DNA from 3 places in the Streptomyces sp. NPDC045021 genome. Region 3 is predicted to be linked to each of the others. Evidence: riboswitches for the same ligand, from Rfam matches in the RefSeq annotation. Region 3 holds a riboswitch; each other region holds the start of a gene.

Region 1 (2,256 bases), on a different contig from region 3:
GGGTCTCGCTGGAGGTCCCGGCCTCCCGGCTGGACAAGGCCCTCGGGCTGCTCGCGGACGCCCTGCGCGCCCCCGCGTTCCCCGACAGCGAGGTCGAGCGGCTCGTCAACAACCGGCTCGACGAGATCCCGCACGAGCTGGCCAACCCGGCCCGCCGCGCCTCCATGGCGCTCTCCGCGGAGCTGTTCCCCGCGAACCTGCGCTGCTCCCGCCCCCGCCAGGGCACGGAGGAGACGGTGGCGAGGATCGACGCCGCGGCCGTCCGGGCGTTCTACGACGCGCATGTGCGTCCCGCCACCACCACGGCGGTCGTCGTCGGCGATCTGACCGGCATCGACCTGGCCGCGCTGCTGGACGAGACGCTCGGCGAGTGGACCGGCTCGACCGCGGAGCCCCGCCCGCTGCCGCAGATCACCTCGGACGACACCGCGCGCGTGGTGATCGTGGACCGGCCCGGCGCGGTGCAGACCCAGCTGCTGATCGGCCGTACCGGATCCGACCGCCACGACCCGGTCTGGGCGGCACAGGTGCTCGGCACGTACTGCCTGGGCGGCACCCTGACCTCCCGTCTGGACCGGGTGCTGCGCGAGGAGAAGGGCTACACGTACGGCGTGCGGGCCTTCGGCCAGGTGCTGCTGTCCACCCCGGAGGGAACCGGCGCCTCACTGCTCGCCATCAGCGGCTCGGTGGCCACCGAGGTCACCGGACCCGCGCTGGCCGACGCCTGGCAGGTCGTCCGCACGCTGGCGGCCGAGGGGCTCACGGACGAGGAGCGCGACGTCGCGGTGCAGAACCTCGTCGGCGTGGCGCCGCTGCGCTACGAGACGGCGGCGGCCGTCGCCGGCACGCTCGCCGACCAGGTCGAGCAGTTCCTGCCGGACGACTTCCAGGCCCAGATGTACGCGCGGCTGGCGCGGACCGGCACCGTGGAGGCGACCGCCGCGGTGGTCAGCGCCTTCCCGCTGGACCGCATGGTCGTCGTCCTGGTGGGCGACGCCTCGGTGATCGAGGGGCCCGTCACGGAGCTGGGAATCGGCTCGGTGAAGGTCATCGCGCACGGCTGACCGGCTGCCATCGGGCAGCCGTCCCCCCTCCCGGGGACGGTCGGACGACCCTTTCGCGGGCGCCGACCGGATGCGCGGCGGAACCCTGGCGCACCCCTTGGGGCGCCGGGGTTCCGGGCGTTTTGGATCTCTATACGCCCGGAACGACCCTGTGTGGCGAACGCAACATATCGCCCGTTCTGTTTGCCGTAACCGACGCGGTCCGATTAGCGTCCACCCCTGCTGCTCGTCACCATCCGCCGCGTCCAGCGGCAACCGGGCAGTGATCGCCGAGTCCCCGTCAGGCGCGAGCCTGGGGAGCCGGGGACCCACGTCCCTGGGGTGAATCGGGCCGTCCTCACCACGAGGCAGCCCGTAGGAGACCTTCCTGCTCCGAACCCGTCAGCTAACCCGGTAGGCGAGAAGGAAGGAAAGGATCTCGCCGCACCCATGGCGTTCACTGTTCTGCCCGCGCCCAGCGGGAAGCACCGCCGTCCCCGTCGTGCCGTCCTCCGCACCGGGACCACCCTGGCCGGCGTCGCGGTCCTGACCGCCGCCGGCACCTTCGGCGCCACCGCGGCCACCGCGCTCTCCACGGACCGCGCCGTCGCTCCCAAGGCCATCGAGGACACCGCGTTCGCGCGCGCCGTCGACGCCTCGGACACCCTCCCCAGCTCCCTCGCCGCCCAGGCCGCCGCCCAGCACAAGGCGGCCGACGAGACCAAGCGGAAGGCCGACCAGGCCAAGCGCGTGGCAGCGGCGGCCGAGGCCGCCAAGAAGAAGGCCGCGGCCGAGGCGAAGATCAAGGCGGAGCGCGAGGCCGAGGCCCGTGCCGCCGCCCGCGCCGCCCGCGCCGAGGCGGAGCGCAAGAGGCTCAACTCCTTCGTGCTGCCCGTCAACAGCGCCATCGGCACCGGGTACAAGGTCCCCGGTTCCATGTGGGCCTCCGGCTACCACACCGGAGTCGACTTCACCGCGTCCACCGGCACCCCGGTCCACGCCGTGGGCGCCGGCACCGTCGTCACCGCCGGCTTCGACTCGGCGTACGGCAACAACGTCGTGATCCGGCACAACGACGGCATCTACACGCTGTGCGCCCACATGTCCTCGCTCAGCGTGTCGGTCGGCCAGACCGTCACCACCGGCGAGCAGATCGGCCTGTCCGGCGCGACCGGCAACGTCACCGGCCCGCACGTGCACTTCGAGGCCCGCA
Region 2 (2,256 bases), on a different contig from region 3:
GGTCGAACATCGCCTGGTCGATCAGCCGCTGCTCGGTGGCGTCGTAGCCGACCAGCTCCGGGCCGATCTGCTCGATGACGGCGAGAACGGCCTTCTCGACGCCCTTGCCCATGTAGCGGCTCTTGTCACCGTCGCGAAGCTCCAGGGCCTCGAAAGCTCCGGTCGAGGCACCGGACGGCACGGCCGCGCGGCCGGTGCTGCCGTCGTCGAGGCCGACCTCGACCTCGACGGTGGGGTTGCCTCGTGAGTCGAGGATTTCCCGGGCTACGACGACGTCGATGGACGGCACGAGTGTCTCCTTCAGGCTGTGTACAGCTGATGCGTGTCTCTCTGCTCTTGCGACACGAGCCTAACCGCCCGAGGAGGGTCGGCCAGTCGATCGGCCGACCCCTGAGACGAAAAAGGGCCCAAAGACTTACAACAGGTGACCAACGGTGCCTTACACCGCGTGACCAACGGGAAAACCCCCGGCCCGGCACGCTCGGGGGGAGTGCGTGCCTGGCCGGGGGAATCAGGGTTCAGCGGACGGGAACCGGCGGGGCGGCTGCCGGTGAGTCAGGTGCGGTCGCGGCCCGCGGTTCCCGGTCTCAGCTGAGGTGCAGCTGCTGGCCCGGGTAGATCAGGTCGGCGTCGCTGATGATGCTCTTGTTCAGCTCGAACAGCTTCTCCCAGCCGCCGGCGACGTGGTGCGCCTGGGCGATCTCGGAGAGGCTGTCACCGGTGACGACCTTGTACTCGCCGGTGCCCTGCTGGACCGGGGCGGCCTTCTTGGTCTCGGCAGGCTTGGCGGCGGGCTTGGCCTTCTTGACCGGGGCGCGGTTCTCGGACTTGCTGCGGCTGGCGGTGTCCGAGGTGTCGCGCGAGGTGGTGCTCTTCGACGGGGTGCTCTTCGTGGCGGAACCGGAGGTGTCCACGTTGGCGGCCGGGCCACCGGCGGTGAGGTTGCCGGCGCCGGCACAGGCCCAGGCACCCGGGCCCTGCAGGGCGAGCAGCTTCTCGGCCACCGCTATCTGCTGGTCCTTGGTGGCCAGGTCGGCGCGGGCGGCGTACGCGGTGCCACCGGCCGCTTCCCAGCTGGACTGGGAGAACTGCAGGCCACCGTAGTAGCCGTTGCCGGTGTTGATCGACCAGTTGCCACCGGACTCGCACTGGGCGACGGCGTCCCACGTGGCGACCGAAGCGGCCGAGGCGCCGGAAGCACCGATCAGCGGAACGGCGATCGCAGCGGTGGTAACACCGGCAATCGCGGCAATTCGGGTGAACTTGGACGGGCGACGGTGCTTACCCATGATGTGTCATCCTCACCGACGCCTACGAGGTCAGCTGTCGGGTTCGGGCGTGAGTTGCCCGGCTGCACGGCTCTCGCCGCGCTGCTTCACCCCAAGCCGGTCCGTCCCCCACGAGTTCGGGGCCGGGCCGGCGGAAGACCTTGGGTCCCCCGCTCCTGCCTACGGCGCTTTCGCGTCGACTGTTCCCGTCGGTCGGCGGCAGGACTCGGCGATCCTGACCGGCGGGGCCCGCTGTGGCGAGCAGTTAGACGTTAAACACACGATCCCGGCGAGGACAAACATCCCGGTGTCGTACAGCAACTCCCCTGTCCGGCTGAGCGGGCGCACAGACCCGCAGGTCGGAAGGGAGAAAGTCGGCGGAGCGCGAGCGGGTGGTCACAGGCGCCACGGAGACCCTTGTCACAAGGACCGGGGTGCCGGGATCGTGTTGAGCGGACTCAGTAGCTCAAGTCGAGGTGCTGGCCAGGGAGAATCAGGTCGGGATTGTCCCCAACAATCTGGTCATTTGCCCCATACAGTGCCTTCCATCCGCCCCGCAGATGGTGGTCCGCGGCGATGTCGCACAGGTTGTCGCCCGACACCACGACGTAGGTGCCGTCGCTCGCCACATCGCTCTGACCGGCCTTCTGGTCATCACTCAGGCCGTCGGTGTCGGTGGGCCGGTCGGCATCGCGCGAGGCGCGGTCGGTGGAGAGCCCGCCGGCGGACTCGGGCGACTCGGGCTTGGCGTGCTTGCCCTGGCTCTGCCCCGGGGCCGGAGTGGTGGCCGTCGGGTCCGGGGTGGTGGTGGGGGCGCCGGTGGGCTGCTTGGCGGTGCCCGGGGGAACGGTCGCAGGGTCGGGCGCCGAGGTGCCCGTGGGCGTCGACGGAGTCGTCGGCGTCGTGGCGGCCGGAGGGGTCTTCGGCGTCGCGGGCGCCGTCGGCGTCGTCTGCGTCGTCGTGGGGGCCGGGGTCAGGATCGAACCCG
Region 3 (2,256 bases):
GTACACCGACACCCTCTCCGATCCCCGCTGCGCGGCCTGGATCGCCGCCCGCGGCGGCGAGGAGATCGGCATGGTCCTGCTCGCCCCGTCCCCGGCCGGCCCGGTCACCCCCGACGCCTGCGTGGAACTGGCCGAGGCGTACGTCGAGCCGTCCGCGCGGGGCGAGGGCGTCAGCCGGATCCTGCTGGCCACCGCGGTGGCGTGGGCGTACGACCACGAGTACCGGCACATCGGCGCGCGCTGGCACTCCGCCTCGCCGCTGGCGGCCGGTCACTGGCCGGCGGTGGGCTTCCGGGTCGCCGCCTACCGCCTCAGCCGCGTCCTGGACCCCCGGATCCGCCCGGGGCAGGCTCCAGGACCGTCCGCGGGACAGTCCCAGGGACAGGCGTCGGCGCATCCCGCCATGTGACGGCGCTCACACCCGGCCCGCCGAGTGAGCGGGCTCACGCGTGTGATACGCAGCGCTGCCGACTTGTCCACGGTGCGTTCACCACATCGGCATTTTGTGACGCTTTCCATGTGCGGACTCACCGAACGTGAAGGAATCGCATACGCACAGACCGGACCTGCCGACATAGGGTCACGGAAATGCGCGGGTAACTCGCGACGTGATATGCGGCTCATTCCGGATTGTTGCCCAGCCGTCGGGAGTTCGTTTAGCTTCGCTCTCCTGCGGGTCGAGTGCTCGCAGGATCCCACCGGGTGGAACGCCTAGTCCTGCCGCTGCCCGGTGTCTTGAACACCAAACTTCTACGGCAGGAGCGGGGGACCCAGGTAAGTGCCGTTCCCGAAGATCGGGAATGGCTTGGGGTGAAGTCGCAATGCGTCGCGCCGTAATGGCGCATGCCGCGACCGGGCATCTCCGGCCCGAACCCGACAGCTCACCTCGCCGGCGTAGGAGAGGAACTCCTTCATGCCCGCAAAGGGAAAGCACCGTCGTGGCCGTATGAACCGGCTCACCAAGATCTGCGTCGCGGCCGGTACCGGTGGCGCCGCTCTCGCACTTCCGCTGGCCATGTCGTCGAACGCCTTCGCGGCCGACACGCACGTAGCCGCCGCGAACGCCGCCACCACCACCCCGGCGCACGCCGCACAGCCCGCCGCCAAGGCCGCTCCGGCCAAGGCCGCTCCCGCGAAGGGCCACGACGCCTCCTACAAGGTGGTCCACGGTGACAGCCTGTCGAAGATCGCCGACGTGCACCACGTCAGCGGTGGTTGGCAGAAGCTGTACACCGACAACAAGGAGACCGTCGGTGGCAACCCGGACCTGATCTTCCCCGGCCAGACCCTGGCCCTCGGCGCCAAGGCCGCCCCGTCGCACTCCGCGCCGTCCTCGCACCCGGCGCCGAAGTCGTCCGCGAAGTCCTCCTCCGCGCAGGCCAAGAAGGCCCCGGCCAAGAGCGACTCGGCTGCGAAGTCCTCGTCCTCCGCCACCAAGGCCCCCGCCGCGGCGAGCTCCTCCTCCGGTTACACCCTGCCGGTCTCGGGCGCCAGCATCGGCACCCCGTACCACCAGGCCGGTTCCAGCTGGTCCAGCGGTTACCACACCGGTGTGGACTTCGTCGTGCCGACCGGCACCACGGTGAAGGCGATCGCCGCCGGCACCGTCGTGTCCGCGGGCGACGGTGGCGCCTACGGCAACCAGGTCGTCATCCGGCACAGCGACGGCAAGTACTCGCAGTACGCGCACCTGTCCTCGCTGTCCGTCTCGGCCGGCGAGACCGTCACCGAGGGCCAGCAGATCGGCCTGTCCGGCGCGACCGGCAACGTGACCGGCCCGCACCTGCACTTCGAGATCCGCACCGGCCCCGACTACGGCTCGGACATCGACCCGGTCGCGTACCTGAACGAGCACGGCGTGACCGTCTGATCCGTCCCGCGACCCGCGTGCGATCCGTGTGATCCCGCGACCCCGTGAGACCCGGAGTGCCCGCCCGATCCTGGACCTGACCCCAGGACCGGGCGGGCATTTCCGCGTTCCGCGGCACGCCGCCGACGGCGCCGGGTCAGCCGGCGGGGTGGTTGTAGCCGAACACCCGCGCCCCGGTCTCGGAACGCGGCTGGTGGCTGGAGCCCTGTTCGAGCAGGACGTAGGTGCCGGGGCCATGGCGTAGGTCGCCCTCGATGACCTCGCCCTCGGCCACGTAGTAACCCTCCCCGACCGTCTCGTGGACATCGACGCCGGGCCACCGGGAGCCGGGTGCGAAGTCCACCACCCAGAAGCTGAACGGGGCCGGGCCGGGCAGCTCGCGCAGC

The links. A riboswitch is a leader RNA that binds a small molecule or an ion and turns the genes downstream of it on or off. The one in region 3 is predicted to bind cyclic di-AMP.
Region 1: it holds a riboswitch for cyclic di-AMP, as region 3 does, so the genes downstream of both, AC07DC_RS24980 (M23 family metallopeptidase) here and AC07DC_RS17690 (M23 family metallopeptidase) in region 3, are expected to answer to the same signal.
Region 2: it holds a riboswitch for cyclic di-AMP, as region 3 does, so the genes downstream of both, AC07DC_RS38720 (transglycosylase family protein) here and AC07DC_RS17690 (M23 family metallopeptidase) in region 3, are expected to answer to the same signal.

The regions. Positions count from the first base shown of each region.
Region 1 is NZ_JBWKIQ010000008.1:332,690-334,945, reverse strand. It holds gene AC07DC_RS24985 (M16 family metallopeptidase) at 1-1,064, shown strand, start outside; cyclic di-AMP (ydaO/yuaA leader) riboswitch at 1,322-1,478, shown strand; gene AC07DC_RS24980 (M23 family metallopeptidase) at 1,494-2,256, shown strand, end outside.
Region 2 is NZ_JBWKIQ010000021.1:21,009-23,264, reverse strand. It holds gene eno (phosphopyruvate hydratase) at 1-289, opposite strand, end outside; gene AC07DC_RS38720 (transglycosylase family protein) at 588-1,289, opposite strand; cyclic di-AMP (ydaO/yuaA leader) riboswitch at 1,294-1,466, opposite strand; gene AC07DC_RS38715 (transglycosylase family protein) at 1,727-2,256, opposite strand, start outside.
Region 3 is NZ_JBWKIQ010000005.1:208,222-210,477, reverse strand. It holds gene AC07DC_RS17695 (N-acetyltransferase family protein) at 1-409, shown strand, start outside; cyclic di-AMP (ydaO/yuaA leader) riboswitch at 731-908, shown strand; gene AC07DC_RS17690 (M23 family metallopeptidase) at 914-1,870, shown strand; gene AC07DC_RS17685 (cupin domain-containing protein) at 2,007-2,256, opposite strand, start outside.